DNA from 2 places in the Streptomyces sp. ME19-01-6 genome. Region 1 is predicted to be linked to the other one. Evidence: riboswitches for the same ligand, from Rfam matches in the RefSeq annotation. Region 1 holds a riboswitch; the other holds the start of a gene.
The links. Region 1 has a riboswitch for glycine ahead of gcvT (glycine cleavage system aminomethyltransferase GcvT). Riboswitches for the same ligand answer to the same signal wherever they lie in the genome.
Positions count from the first base shown of each region.

Region 2: linked by a shared signal. The riboswitch ahead of gcvP (aminomethyl-transferring glycine dehydrogenase) and the one ahead of gcvT (glycine cleavage system aminomethyltransferase GcvT) in region 1 are both predicted to bind glycine.

Region 1 covers NZ_JARAXF010000023.1:15,662-22,845, reverse strand. The annotation lists gene gcvT (glycine cleavage system aminomethyltransferase GcvT) at 104-1,258, opposite strand; glycine riboswitch at 1,444-1,554, opposite strand; gene PV419_RS36765 (AAA family ATPase) at 1,769-2,533, shown strand; gene PV419_RS36760 (hypothetical protein) at 2,562-3,884, opposite strand; gene PV419_RS36755 (enhanced serine sensitivity protein SseB) at 4,130-4,942, shown strand; gene PV419_RS36750 (enhanced serine sensitivity protein SseB C-terminal domain-containing protein) at 5,087-5,851, shown strand; gene PV419_RS36745 (ABC transporter permease) at 6,215-7,184, shown strand, end outside.
Region 2 covers NZ_JARAXF010000039.1:83,379-90,562, forward strand. The annotation lists gene PV419_RS45880 (substrate-binding and VWA domain-containing protein) at 1-205, shown strand, start outside; gene PV419_RS45885 (glutamate--cysteine ligase) at 309-1,814, opposite strand; gene PV419_RS45890 (hypothetical protein) at 2,258-2,836, shown strand; gene PV419_RS45895 (DUF5999 family protein) at 3,107-3,313, shown strand; gene gcvP (aminomethyl-transferring glycine dehydrogenase) at 3,402-6,296, opposite strand; glycine riboswitch at 6,487-6,584, opposite strand; gene PV419_RS45905 (PRC-barrel domain-containing protein) at 6,730-7,047, shown strand; gene PV419_RS45910 (DNA polymerase IV) at 7,037-7,184, opposite strand, start outside.

The DNA.
Region 1 (7,184 bases):
ACGGGGGAGTGCTTGGGAAACGGGTCTTGCCTGGTGGGACAGGCGGTACGGGAGGGGGACCGCCCAGCGGCAGCTCGGTGGACCGGCTGGGCGGGCGGCGAGTTCAGCGCCGCTTGTAGAAGGGGAGGGCCACGACCTCGTACGGCTCACGGGTACCGCGGATGTCCACCGACACTCCCGCCGTCCCCGGCGCGGCATGCGCGGCGTCCACATACGCGATCGCGATCGGCTTGCCGAGGGTGGGCGAGGGCGCGCCCGAGGTGACCTCGCCGATCACCGCGCCGTCCGCGGCTGTGACCGGGTACCCCGCGCGCGGGACCCGGCGGCCCGCCGCGACCAGGCCGACCAGCACCCGCGGCGGATCGGTCTCGGCCCGCCGCGCCGCCGCCTCCAGGGCCGCGCGTCCGACGAAGTCGCCGGGCTTGTCGAACTTCACCACCCGGCCGAGCCCCGCGTCGAAGGGCGTGGTCCGGCGGGTCAGCTCATGTCCGTACAGCGGCATCCCGGCCTCCAGGCGCAGCGTGTCCCGGCAGGACAGCCCGCACGGGACCAGCCCGGCGGGCGCCCCTGCCTCGGTCAGCGCCTGCCACAGCCGCTCGGCGTCGTCCGGCGAGACGAACAGCTCGAAGCCGTCCTCGCCCGTGTAGCCGGTACGGGCGATCAGCGCCGGGACGCCCGCGACCGTGCCCGGCAGGCCCGCGTAGTACTTGAGGCCGTCCAGGTCGGCGTCGGTCAGGCCCCCCAGGATCGCGGGGGACGCCGGGCCCTGGACGGCGATCAGCGCGTACGCGTCCCGGTCGTCCCGTACGGCCGCGTCCAGGCCCTCGGCGCGCTCGGTGAGCGCGTCCAGCACCACCTGGGCGTTCGAGGCGTTGGCGACCACCAGGAACTCCTGCTCGCCGAGGCGGTAGACGATCAGGTCGTCCAGGATGCCGCCCTCGGCGTCGCAGACCATGGTGTAGCGGGCGCGGCCGACGGCGAGCGCGGACAGATGGCCCACCAGCGCCCGGTCCAGGGCGGCGCCGGCCTGCGGGCCGGTCAGCGTGATCTCGCCCATGTGGGAGAGGTCGAAGAGGCCGGCGCGGGTGCGCACCGCGGTGTGCTCGTCGCGCTCGCTCCCGTAGCGCAGCGGCATCTCCCAGCCGGCGAAGTCGGTCATGGTGGCGCCGAGCGCGCGGTGCACCGCGTCCAGGGCGGTGCGGCGGGGGGCGGGCGGCGCGTCGGTCACGGATGTGTCGGGGGTGGCGGCATCGGTCATGGGTGCTGGCTCCAGGGCGGGACGGCGACGAGGACGACGAGGACGTGTCCTCCCCATCTGTCATCGGAACCTGAGAGGTTCGCCGTGACCCCTTCTCCCGGCCGACGCCGGCGGCGTCGTCGCGGAGAGCGGTCCGGCTTGCACCGTGGGTGGAGCCACGCCAGCGGCTCGCTTTTCAGATCTGCCTCGCCCGCGCGGTATCGGGGCCTGAGAGATTCAAGGGAGGACTTGCTCCTTCGGCGCCCCGGACGGCCGGCACTGCTGCCGGTGGCCGAGGACTCTCCCGCGCGGATTCAAACGGCCGGTATGGAGTTGCGCGCAACATCATCGCACGTACGCCCGGGAAGGGAAGAACCGAACGGGTGGCACCGCTGTCCTCCCGGTCCCCCGACTCACAGGGCCCGACTCACAGGGCATGAATGCCCAGCCCACAGGGATACCACCTTGCTGGACATTACCTTTTCTTGACACTCTTCGGGAACGAGCCGCAGTGACCGACCTAGGAGGACGATCACGGTGCACGGGCAGGGTACGTACGCGACGACGACATGTGGGCCCCTGCCGGTGACGCAGGGCGCGGCGCCAACCGGAGGGGCGCTCAGGCCGGGGCGCCGGGCGCCCGTGCACGACCTGCGCGGCGGTGGCGGCGCGGCTGAGCCCGGGTCCGCGCCGCCCGGAGCCGGGCCCGGGCCTGAGCCCAAGCCCGGGCCCGGGACCGGCGCGCGCGAGCTGCGCTACCGCGCGGGGGACGTGGTGGTCGCCTCCGGGCTGCCCGGCAGCGGCAAGAGCACCATGATCGGCCGGGCCGTGCCCGGCCTCGACCAGGGCGGCGGCGCGGTGGTGCGGGTGGACTCGCAGGACACCCGCGAGCGCTGGGAGCGGCGGCTGCCCCGCTGGCTGCCGTACGCCCTCTACCGCCCGCTGGTGCGGTGCGCCCACTACGCCGGGCTGCGCCGGGCGCTGCGCTCGGGCGCGAGCGTCGTGGTGCACGACTGCGGCACGCTCTCCTGGGTCCGCCGCTGGCTGGCCCGCGACGCCCGGCGCACCGGCCGCCGGCTGCACATGGTGCTGCTGGACGTGGACGCCGCGGTGGCCCTGGAGGGGCAGGCCGTGCGCGGCCGGGAGGTCTCCCGCTACGCCTTCGGGCGGCACCGCCGCGCGGTGGGGCGGCTGGTCGCCGCCGCGGAGGGCGGGCGGCCGCCCGAAGGCTGCGCCTCGGTGGCGCTGCTGGATCGGACGGCCGCGAGCGCGCTGCGCCGCATCGCCTTCGAGTGACGCGGGGCGGGACGGTGGAGCGCAGCCGTTACGGAGCTACGTCGGCGGCCGCCTCCACCGGGTGCGGCAGCGGCATGGGGGCCACGGCGTCCTCCTCGGCCACCTTGGACGCGGCGGACCCGACGGCGGACAGGGGGGTGGCGGCCGTCGTGGTGGGCCTCTGCGTTCCGGGCTTCTTCACGTCCGGTCTCACGCCGGGCTTGTAGGGGCCGGAGACAGGGGCCTCGGGCTTGGTGGCGCCGGGCATGTCGGTGCCGGGTCCCGCGGGGGCGTCGGGCTTCGTGCTCGGCGTCATGGCGCCGGGCTTGGTGTCGTGCTTCTTCGCGTCCTGCTTCTTGGCCTCCGGCTTCTTCGCTTCCTGCTTCTTGGTGTCCTGCTTCTTGGCGTGGTCGTTCTTTTCGTGCTCGGCGGCGCCGGGCTTCGTGCCGGGCTCGGGGGTGGTGTGCTCCGGGGCGACCGCCATCGTGGTGGGCTTCCGGGCGGCGAGCGCGGACGCCTCGTCGGCGAGGGTCGACGCCTCGTCCGGGAGCGGCAGCATCGGGGGCATCATCGGCTGGTCCATCCCCGGGAGCGGGCCCATGATGGCGCTGATCAGCCCCATGACGGCGTCGGCGATGCGGGGGAACGTCCCGGTGGCCGCGGCTTCGTCGCCGATGGCGAGGGCGTCCAGCAGGTCGTCGATCGCCCGCTGCAGCGCGTCCAGCGGGTCCGTCGAGATGTCCGTGGGCTCGACCTGGGCGGCGTACGGCGGCATCCCGGCCTGCGCCTGCCCGGTGGCCTGCGCCTGCCCGGTGGCCTGCCCCTGCTCGGCGGCCTGCGGCGGCACGGTGATCTGGCCCTGCTCCTGGCCCTGGTTCTGGCCTTCGCTCTGGTTCTGGCCCTGGCCCATTTCGGGGTCGTCCGAGGGCATCGAGTCCCGGCCGTCCTTCCGACCCTTGCCCTGGGCCTTGCCCTGGGCCTTGCCCTGGGCCTTCTCCTGGGCGTGCGCAGTGGCACGCGGGGTACGGGCCGCGTCGGCGGACTTGCGAGCAGCCTTCACCGCGCTGTCGATCGCCGCCGCGTGCTTGACCAGCTCGGCTTCGGAGACCATCCCGTTGGGGGCCTCCTCCACCGCCTTGGCCAGGTCCACCACCCGCTCGAGGAGGACCCGCAGATCCCGCATGGCCTGAGTCTGGGCCGGACTCATCCGTGTGTCGGCGAGCGCCGCTGGAGTCGGGGCCGGGGCCTTGGCGCCGGCCGTGCCCCCCGCACCACCGGCCGTGGCTGCGGCCAGGCCGGCGGTGCCGAACAGAAGAGAGCCGGCCATGACGGAGGTGACAAGGACTTCGGCCTTGCGGGACGCGCGGATCATGAGACCTTCTTTCGCTGTGGTGACGTACGGGCGTACTCGGCACCACGGTGCGAAGAGCACAAACCGTGCGCAACTTGACGATTACGGCCAGAAGTGGCCTGAAGCGGTCATGAGTCGTCCAAGTTCGGTCGTCGTCTCGCCCTCGACCTGGGGATTTGCTGTGGAGATCGGCGGCCCCCGATGCCTCCCGGGCATGCAGCCGTTAGGGTGCCTGTGCAGGTCCGACGAGATGGCGGTTGAGCAGAATGAGCATCCCGGGGCAGTACGGTCCAGGACCGGCTCAGGGCGGGTTTCCTGACGGTGTGTTTCCTGAGGTTCCGGCGTTTCCGGCGTTTCCGGGCAATGAGCTCGAAGAGGTGCTCGCCGCCTCGGTCGACGTCCCCGGCGCCGGCGCTCGCATCGTCGAGACCCTGGCCCGCAGTCAGATCTGGGTGCCGCTGCCCAAGGGGGGCGGTCCTGACAGCAACGGCCTGGACCTGCCCACCATGGAGATCGAAGGCGCCGTATATGTGCCGGTGTTCAGCTCCGAACAGCAGTTCCTGCAGGTCGTCGGCGCCCAGATGGCGTTCACCGTCGCCCCGGCCGTCGAATTCGCCCGCGGCCTGCCGCCTCAGCTCGGCATCGCGGTGAACCCCGGCGGCGCGGTCGGCGTCCCGCTCCCGCCGCAGGCCGTGGCCGAGCTGTGCCGGGCCGGGCGCAGCGAGCTGGACGGTCCGGTCACCGGCGGCCGGGTGCGCCTCCTCGAGCCGGACTGGCAGGAGGAGCCGGTCGACTTCCTGGCCGCCGCCGGGCTCGAGTTCGGCAAGGTGGCCGGGGTGCGGACCGCCCGGCGCGCCCTGGCGAGCGTCGAGGGGGAGCCGCCCGCGCTGTTCGTCGGCGTCGAACTGGACTTTCCGGGCCCGGAGAGCCAGGCCACCGCGGTGGAGGCGCTCGGCCGCGCGCTCGGCGCCGTACCGTTGCCGTGGACGGTTCAGCTCGTTCTGCTGGACATCGCGCAGGACCCGGTGGCGGACTGGATGCGGGAGCGGGTACGACCGTTCTACGACCGTGACCGCTGAGTCGCCCAGGAGACCACTGTAAAGGCCCGTAAGCTGGTTGGATGACCGGTGGCGGGGCGCGGTCGCGCGCCCCTGGCTACGTGTGTGGACAGGCCGAGAGAGGGGCGGACCCAGGTGAGCGCGGGAGGCGACCACGTCGAGCGGATGCTGCAGCAGGTCGCTCCCGGCCGGTACGACGCCTACGAGTCACTGCTGTACGCGCTCGCCGACAGTCAGGTCTGGATGCTGCTGTGGCACGGCACCCCCGGCTCGCCCGACGCGCAGTACGGAAACATGGACGTGGCCGGGCTCGGCTACGCCCCATGCGTGACCTCCGCCCAGGAGCTCGCCGCCAGCGGCTGGGACCGCGCCCATGAGGTGGTGAGCGGGCGCCAGATCGCGTCCTCTCTCTTCCCCGACCGCTACGGCCTGTGGCTCAACCCGCACGCCCCCGGCGGCGGCGTCGGCATCCCCTGGCTCGATCTGCGCAGAATCGCCTGCGGCCTGGACCGGCTGCCCGCCGGGCCGCTGCGGCTCAGCGAGCCCGCCATCGAAATCCCCCAGTTCTACGCCCTGTTGGGGCAGAACGCGCACCGCACGCCCGTGGTGCGGTCGTTGCGCCGCGCCTGGGTGCAGCCCGCGCTCGGCGCGCCGTATCTGGCGATCGGGCTCGACCTGTACGACGCCGGCCCCGCCGGTGTGGAGGCCGCGCAGGTGATGATGCGCCAGTCGATCGGCGCGGTGCCCGACGGGCTGCCGGTCTCCACGGTCGCGATGTCCGACGAGTACGACCCGGTGGCGATGTGGATGCGGGCTTACGCCCGGCCGTTCTTCGACCGCGACGCCTACGGGGCGGCCCAGCAGGCCCCTTCGTACGGCTACCCGCCGCACGGCGGCCGGCAGTCGGGACCCGCGCCGACCACCTGGTAGCAGCGCTGATAACCCACGCCGATACCCCTTCTGACAACCTCAGTCGACACCCCTGCCGTCGCCCCCGCTCACGGTCCTGCTGACCGGACATGTCGCACCGCTGAGCGGAGTCGCGGTCCGGATAACGGAACACTCCTCACCACATCACGGTTAGGCATCCATTGCCCGGATGGGCTGGCGGGTGATCAGGAACGCGATGAAGACTCCCGCAACGGGAGGTGTCCGTACCTGCGGGTAGTGTGCGCTTCCCCTTCACGAAACTTCCGCACCACGAGCACGGCATTCACTTGCGTTTGTGAACCACGCCGCTACAGCGGCAGGTCGTGGGCCGGTCACCACCGGCCGAGAGGGGTCCCCACCACGATGACGGCACCATTGCACGGCACGACCAAGGACGCGGAACCGGTCGCGTCCGTCGATGTCGCGGCGGATGTAGTCAAGGCATCGGTCGAAGGGCGGTCGCTGCGTCAGATCGCCTGGATGCGACTGAAGCGGGACAAGCTGGCGCTGGCCGGCGGTGCCGTGGTCGTCTTCCTGGTGCTGGTGGCCATCTTCGCGCCGCTGATCGTGAGCCTGCTGGGGCACCCGCCCAACGAGTTCCACCAGGAGGAGATCGACCCGCTGTTCGGCACCCCGAAGGGGTCGATGGGCGGCATCAGCTCCGACTTCCTGTTCGGCGTCGAACCGCAGAACGGCCGTGACGTGTTCAGCCGGATCGTCTACGGGGCGCGGATCTCGCTGCTGGTGGCCTTCCTCGCCGCGCTCGTCGCCGTGGTGCTGGGGACTGTCTTCGGCATCATCGCCGGGTATTTCGGCGGCTGGATTGACACCGTTATCAGCCGCGTGATGGACATGCTGCTGGCCTTCCCGCAGCTGCTGTTCATCATCTCCCTGGTCTCCGTGCTCCCGAACGACCTGCTGGGGCTGAGCGGCAGCGGGGTGCGCATCGCCATCCTGGTCTCGGTGATCGGCTTCTTCGGCTGGCCGTATGTCGGCCGCATCGTGCGCGGCCAGACGCTGTCGCTGCGCGAGAAGGAGTACGTCGAGGCGGCGCGCAGCCTGGGCGCGGGCCGGCGCTACATCCTCTTCCGGGAGCTGCTGCCCAACCTGGTCGCGCCCATCACCGTCTACGCCACGCTGATGATCCCCACCAACATCCTCACCGAGGCGGCACTCAGCTTCCTGGGCGCGGGCGTGAGGCCGCCCACCGCCTCCTGGGGGCAGATGCTCTCCAAGGCCGTCGGCACCTATCAGGACGACCCCATGTTCATGATCATCCCGGGTCTGGCGATCTTCATCACCGTGCTGGCGTTCAACCTCTTCGGTGACGGCG
Region 2 (7,184 bases), on a different contig from region 1:
GTTGGAACGGCTCGCCGACCCGAGCCGCCCGGTGCCCCTGATGGCCATCGCCGTCGGGCCGGACGCCGACCTGTCCGCGTGCGAGGACATCGCGGAGGCGACCGGCGGCTCGGCACAGCAGGTGGAGGACCCGGCGCAGATCGACAGCGTGATCCTCAAGGCGATCGTGTCGGCGAGCCGGGCGGGCGCGGAGGACCCGGGCTGAGACACGCCCGAAGGGCGCCTCATTTTTTTGAGGCTCGGCTCTCCCCAACCGCTCGGAGGCGCCCCCGCCCATCGGTAGCTGGGGGCGCCCCCGGCCGGGCCGGTCAGCCGGGGAGGGCGGTCGGCCAGGTGTGCACCGGTTCGCCGGTGCGCATCAGCTCGCAGTAGCGGCGGGTCATCGCCGCCAGCGCGGCGTCCCGCCCGAGCCCGCTCTCCCGCGCCCGGTGGTACACGGTGGCCTGCCAGGAGGCGCCATTGACCCGCCGTCGGCAGCGCTCATCGATGATTCCCAGGTAGCGCTCGCGGTCGGCGGCCTCGACGCCCCAGGCGTCGAGGCCGGCGGCGGCCAGCGGCAGCAGTTCCTCCTGGACGAGCCGGACGGCGGGGATGCGCACGGTCGAAGAGGAGCGGCCGCCCGGCTTGGGCCACCGCAGGACCGCGTCGATGCCGTGGCGGCAGGCCGTGTCGAAGTTGGCCGCCGCGGTCTCGAACGGCAGCCGCTTCCACACCGGGCGCGGCTCCTCGGCGAGCGCCCGCACCAGGCCGTAGTAGAAGGCGGCATTGGCGATGACATCGCTGACGGTGGGCCCGGCGGGCAGTACACGGTTTTCCACCCGCAGGTGCGGCACGCCGTCGGCGACCGCGTACACGGGGCGGTTCCAGCGGTAGATGGTGCCGTTGTGCAGCACCAGCTCATTCAGCAGCGGCACCTCGCCGTCGTCCAGCACCCGCAGTGGGTCCTCGTCCCCCGCGGTCGTCAGCAGTGGCGGGAAGAAGCGCAGATTCTCCTCGAAGAGTTCGTACGCGTCGCTGATCCAGCGCTCGCCGAACCAGGTCCGCGGACGCACGCCCTGGGCCGCGAACTCCGGCGGGCGGACGTCCGTGGCCTGCAGGAACAGCGGCGGACGGGACTCGCGCCACACCTCCCGGCCGAACAGGAAGGGGGCATTGGCGCCCACCGCGATCTGCGCGGCGGCCACCGCCTGGGCCGCGTTCCACACGGCCGCGAACCGGCCCGGGGTGACCTGCAGGTGCAGCTGGACGGAGGTGCAGGCGGCCTCGGGGGCGATCGAGCCGGAGGCGTAGCGGAACCGCTCCTCGCCCTCGACGTCGATCAGGAAATCCTCGCCGCGGGCGGCCAGCATCTGTTCATTGAGAAGTTTGTAGCGGTCATCGTAGGAGAGGTTCGTGGAGCCCAGGTCGCGGGCGGCAAGGGTCGGGAGAATTCCGATCATAACGATCTCGGAGTCCACTTCCCCCGCCTTGCGATCGGCATATGACAATCCCGTCCGGAGCTCTTCCGCCAACTGGTCGAGAACCCTTCCGTGCAAACGGTGGGGCACGATGTTTACTTCAAGATTGCACTGTCCGAGTTCGGTCTGGAAATCATGACTGGCGATTCTCTCCAGAACCTCGGCGTTCATCATCCTCGGCATCCCGTCGGACCCCGCGAGATTCAGCTCGATCTCCAGCCCCATGAGATTCCTCGGGCGGTCGAAACGCTTCTCGGCCAGGAGCCGGGCCAGCGCCTCAAGCCCCTGCCGGAGCCTCACGCGCTGCCGCTGCCGCCCGGACGGATCGAACTCCCCGGCTACGACCTTCTCCCCCATCGAAGCGTCCCTTCCTCGAGTGGATCAGCGGCCCCCGGCCGCGTACATCACGCTCGATGATGCCCAGCCAATGTGATCGATAACGCCACACGCGGACCGCCCAGCCGATAGGCTCTGCACAGCGCCGCATTGCCGTGATGAAAAACACCGGCGAGATCAAGCCTACCCAGGTTTGGTTAAAATGCCAGGTCATATCCGTGCATATGGCAGAGAATCGGCGAAAATCCCCTCGTCCGGGCGGGCCGGATAAGTGCTTGTCCGCAATACCGGGGACAGGTACATGAAACACGACGGGAACACTTGTCGTATAAACTCGGTAACCGAGGCAGAGAGACAACGTCCTGACATCGCGTCAGGCCCTCTGACCCGCGTACGCCGACAGCGCCATCCGCACCTGTCACGCCAGCGCTCCACCGTGTCTCCGAAGTGAGAGGCGACCCACCATGCCGCTGCACGTCCCCTCGGCTCCAGCGCCTGCTCGAAGCAGCATCCGCACGGCCCTTGGCTCACCCACCGCCGTCCGCACCCCGCTCCTCGGCTCCCTGGAGGGACCCTTCGAGCTCGAACTCCCGCTGCCCGTCCACGTCCTGGACGACATCACCGCCCCCGACGGCCCGCCGCGGGCCCGGCTCACCGGATGGCGGTTCCTGATCCGCGACGGTGAGCGCACGGTGGCCTCCGCCGAGGCGATGCTGGCCGCCGACGGCTGGGTCTTCTCACACTTCTCCGAAGGCCCGTATGTGTCCTCGGCCGAACTGGCGCTGCGCCAGGCCGAGTCGCTGCCCTCGGTGTACCAACCCCGGCTGCTGTCCATCCCGGAGCTGTACATGCTGACGCTGTGGCTGCGCGGCGACCCGGACGCCGACGCCGAAGAGAGCCACCTCGCCGCCGCCGACCTGCTGGTGCCGCTCACCCCCGCCCCGCCCGGGATCGCCGCTCACCGCGCGTACCGCGCCGCGGACCTGCTGCCGGTGCTCACCCTCCGGCTGACGCCGACGCCACTGCTGGGCTCCTCGGCCTGACCCCTCGCGGCCGCCGCCCACGCCCGAGCGCCCCGTGATCTGGAGGATCACGGGGCGCTCCGCTGCGGGCTCGTAACAGTCCTGTCAGGATGAACCGCCGGCCGTGTGGATGCGTCATTATCTAGCGAGTACCGGTGCCGCGAAATCCGTGCGGAAACCGGCCTGTAGGGCAACACTTGGAGCAACCGACCGACTGACCAACGGGGGGCGGCCATGACTGCCGCAGCAAGCCACAGGACACTCACCACACCCCAGCGAGAGATCCCTTCCATGTGCCAGCACCAGCCACCGTGCCCGTCAGCCGACTCCGCCGACCGGGAGGCCGCCCATCTCGTGGCGCACCACCCCGAGCAGGGCTGGAGCCTGCTGTGCAACGGTGTCCTCCTCTTCGAGGACACCGGTGAGCTCCTGCCGGACGGGCAGATCATCGCCCCGCACCGGCCGCTGGACACCGAGCGCGTCGTCACGGCGGCCTGAACACCCGTCGTCACGGCAGCCTGAACGCCCAGGGGCCGGCCCGGCATCTCTGCCGCACCGGCCCCGTACCCCGACCGGGCCTGCCCGGTCAGCTCTCGTACGACTCCAGCGGCGGGCAGGAGCAGACCAGGTTACGGTCGCCGAAGGCGCCGTCGATCCGCCGCACCGGCGGCCAGTACTTGTCGGCCGGCGACGCCCCGGCCGGGAAGGCCGCCTCCGTCCGGGTGTAGGGGTGCTCCCACTCCCCGCTCAGCGCGGCCGCCGTGTGCGGGGCGTTCCGCAGCGGGTTGTCGTCACCGGGCCACTCCCCCGAGCCGACCTTCTCGATCTCCGCCCGGATGGCGATCATCGCCTCGCAGAACCGGTCCAGCTCCGCCAGGTCCTCGCTCTCCGTCGGCTCGATCATCAGCGTGCCGGCGACCGGGAACGACATCGTGGGCGCGTGGAACCCGTAGTCGACCAACCGCTTGGCCACATCGTCGACGCTCACGCCGGTCGCCTTGGTGAGCGGCCGCAGATCGACGATGCACTCGTGGGCGACCAGGCCGCCGGGGCCGGTGTAGAGCACCGGGTAGTGCGGCTCCAGGCGCTTGGCGATGTAGTTGGCGCCGAGCACCGCCACCTGGGTGGCCCGGCGCAGCCCCTCGGCGCCCATCAGCCGGACGTACGCCCAGGAGATGGGCAGGATGCCCGCCGAACCCCAGGGCGCGGCCGCGACCGGGCCCACGCCGGTCGCCGGGCCCGCCGCGGGCTGCAGCGGGTGGTTGGGCAGATACGGCGCCAGGTGCTCGCGCACCGCGACCGGGCCCACGCCGGGACCGCCGCCGCCGTGCGGGATGCAGAAGGTCTTGTGCAGGTTCAGGTGGGAGACATCGCCGCCGAACCTGCCCGGTCGGGCCAGCCCCACCAGGGCGTTGAGGTTCGCGCCGTCCACGTAGACCTGGCCGCCCGCGTCGTGCACGGCCGCGCAGATCTCGGTGATGTGCTCCTCGAAGACGCCGTGTGTGGACGGGTAGGTGACCATCAGGACGGCCAGTTCGTCGCCGTACCGCTCGATCTTGGCGCGCAGGTCGTCGGCGTCCACCTCGCCGTCCTCGCCGGTCTTGACCACGACGACCTTCATGCCCGCCATCACGGCGCTGGCGGCGTTGGTGCCGTGCGCGGAGGACGGGATGAGGCAGACCGTACGCCGCTCCTCGCCGTTGGCGCGGTGGTAGGCGCGCACGGCCAGCAGCCCGGACAGCTCGCCCTGCGATCCGGCGTTCGGCTGCAGGGAGACCTTGTCGTAGCCGGTGGCCTCGGCCAGCCGCTCCTCCAGCTCGCGGATCAGCGTCAGATAGCCCTGGGCCTGCTCGACGGGAGCGAAGGGGTGCAGCGCCCCGAACTCCGGCCAGGTGACCGGCTCCATTTCGGTGGTGGCGTTGAGCTTCATGGTGCAGGAGCCGAGCGGGATCATGCCCCGGTCCAGGGCGTAGTCGCGGTCGGCCAGACGCCGCAGATAGCGCAGCATCGCGGTCTCGGAGCGGTGCCGGTGGAAGGCCGGGTGGTTCAGATACGTGTCGCCGCGCAGCAGGTCGGCGGGGAGTGCGTCGGCCGCCGCGGCGTCCAACTCGTCGATGGCGGGCAGCCCGCCGTCCACACCGAAGGCCGACCACACGGCGGAGAGCTGGGCGCGCCCGGTGGTCTCGTCGCAGGCGATGCCCACATGGTCGGCGTCGGTCAGCCGCAGGTTGACCCCGGCCTCGCGGGCCGCGGTGACGACCTCGGCGGCCCGGCCCGGCACATACGCGGTCAGGGTGTCGAAGAACGCGCCGTGCACAATCTCCACACCCCCGGCGCGCAGCCCCTCGGCCAGCACGGCCGCGTAGCGGTGGGTGCGCCGGGCGATGATCCGCAGGCCCTCCGGGCCGTGGTAGACGGCGTACATGCCGGCCATCACGGCGAGCAGGACCTGGGCGGTACAGATGTTGCTGGTGGCCTTCTCGCGGCGGATGTGCTGCTCGCGGGTCTGCAGGGCCAGGCGGTACGCCTTGTCGCCGTCGGCGTCGACCGAGACGCCCACCAGACGGCCCGGCAGGCTGCGGGCGTAGGCCGCGCGGACGGCCATGAAACCGGCGTGCGGCCCGCCGAAGCCCATCGGCACGCCGAACCGCTGGCTGCTGCCGACCGCGATGTCGGCGCCCAGTTCCCCGGGCGAGGTGAGCAGGGCGAGGGCGAGCAGATCCGCGGCGACGGTGACCACGGCGCCGAGCTCATGGGCCCGCTCGATGACCGGGCGCGGGTCGCGCACCGCGCCGGAGGCGCCCGGGTACTGCAGCAGCACGCCGAACACCCCGCGCTCGGCCACCTCGGCCGGTATGCCCGCCGAGAGGTCGGCGACCACCACCTCGACACCGGTGGGCTCGGCGCGGGTCTGGATGACCGCGACGGTCTGCGGCAGGGTGTCGGCGTCGACCAGGAACACGCCCTGCTTGACCTTGCCCACCCGCCGCGACAGCGCCATGGCCTCGGCGGCGGCGGTGGCCTCGTCGAGCAGCGAGGCACCGGCGGTCGGCAGCCCGGTCAGGTCGGCGACGACGGTCTGGAAGTTGAGCAGCGCCTCCAGCCGGCCCTGGGAGATCTCCGGCTGGTAGGGCGTGTACGCGGTGTACCAGGCGGGGTTCTCCAGCACGTTGCGCAGGATCACCGGCGGGGTGAACGTCCCGTAGTAGCCCAGGCCGATCATCGGGGAGAGCACCTGGTTGCGCTCGGCCAGGCCGCGCAGCTCGGCCAGTACCTCGGCCTCGCTGCGGGCCGGGGGCAGCCGCAGCTCCTCGGCGCTCCTGATGACCTCCGGCACGGCGGCCTGGGTGAGCTCGTCGAGGGAGCCGAAGCCGACCTGCGCGAGCATCTTGGCCTGTGCCTCGGCATCGGGTCCGATGTGGCGCCGCTCGAACGGAGTACCGCGTTCCAGCTCGGTCAGTGAGGTGCGATTGGCGGTCATCTGCGAGGCCTCCTGGTCTGTACGACCGACGAGGGGCACCACGGGTGCGGGTGCCCGAACGGCCTCCCCCTCTGTCATCTCGACCTGAGAGCTTCACCGGGCCCGCGGACGGCGACCCGGCTTTCACCGTCGGTGAGGAGGGGTTCCGGAGCTGTGCTCGCCCGTGGCCCACCCTGCTTTCCAGAGTGACCTCACCCGCGCGGTACGTGTGCCTGAGAGATTCCGGGGAGGATTTGCTCCTTCGGCGCCTCCGACGACGTCGGCGGAGAGCTCTCCCGCACGGGGTCTGCAGCCACAGTCAGCCTACCAGCGAGCCTGCCGCCAGGGATTTTGGGCAAGCGCTCGAGTGGACGCGCGCGGCGTTGTGGCTTTTCGTAGGTATCACGGAAAATCACGGGAAAACATGAAAAAATCGCCACCTGTGGGAGAGAGTGTGCAGACCGACATCGATCCGCGGACCCTCATCGGCCGCAAGGCCCTCGACCGCGACGGCACGAAGATCGGCACCGTGGACGAGGTCTACCTCGACGACGCGACCGGCGATCCGGAGTGGGCGGCGGTACGCACCGGCCTGTTCAGCCGGGACGTGTTCGTGCCTCTCGAACCCAGCGAGGTCGTCGGCGACACGCTGCGGGTGCCGTACGACCGGGCGCTCATCAAGGACGCGCCGGACTTCGGGGTCGGCCGCCATCTGTCGCCGGAGCAGGAGCTGCAGCTCTACCACCACTACGGTCTGGACGTCACCGGCTGACCCCGGCGTCGCTGTCCGTCCAGGCCTGGTCTTGGGCCTGGCCCTGCTCCTGGCCCTGCTCCTCGTCCAGGGCCGAGGCGTCGGCGTGGCTCACGGCGGACCGGATCAGCGGCAGCGGCTCCGCGGGCTCCAGCGCC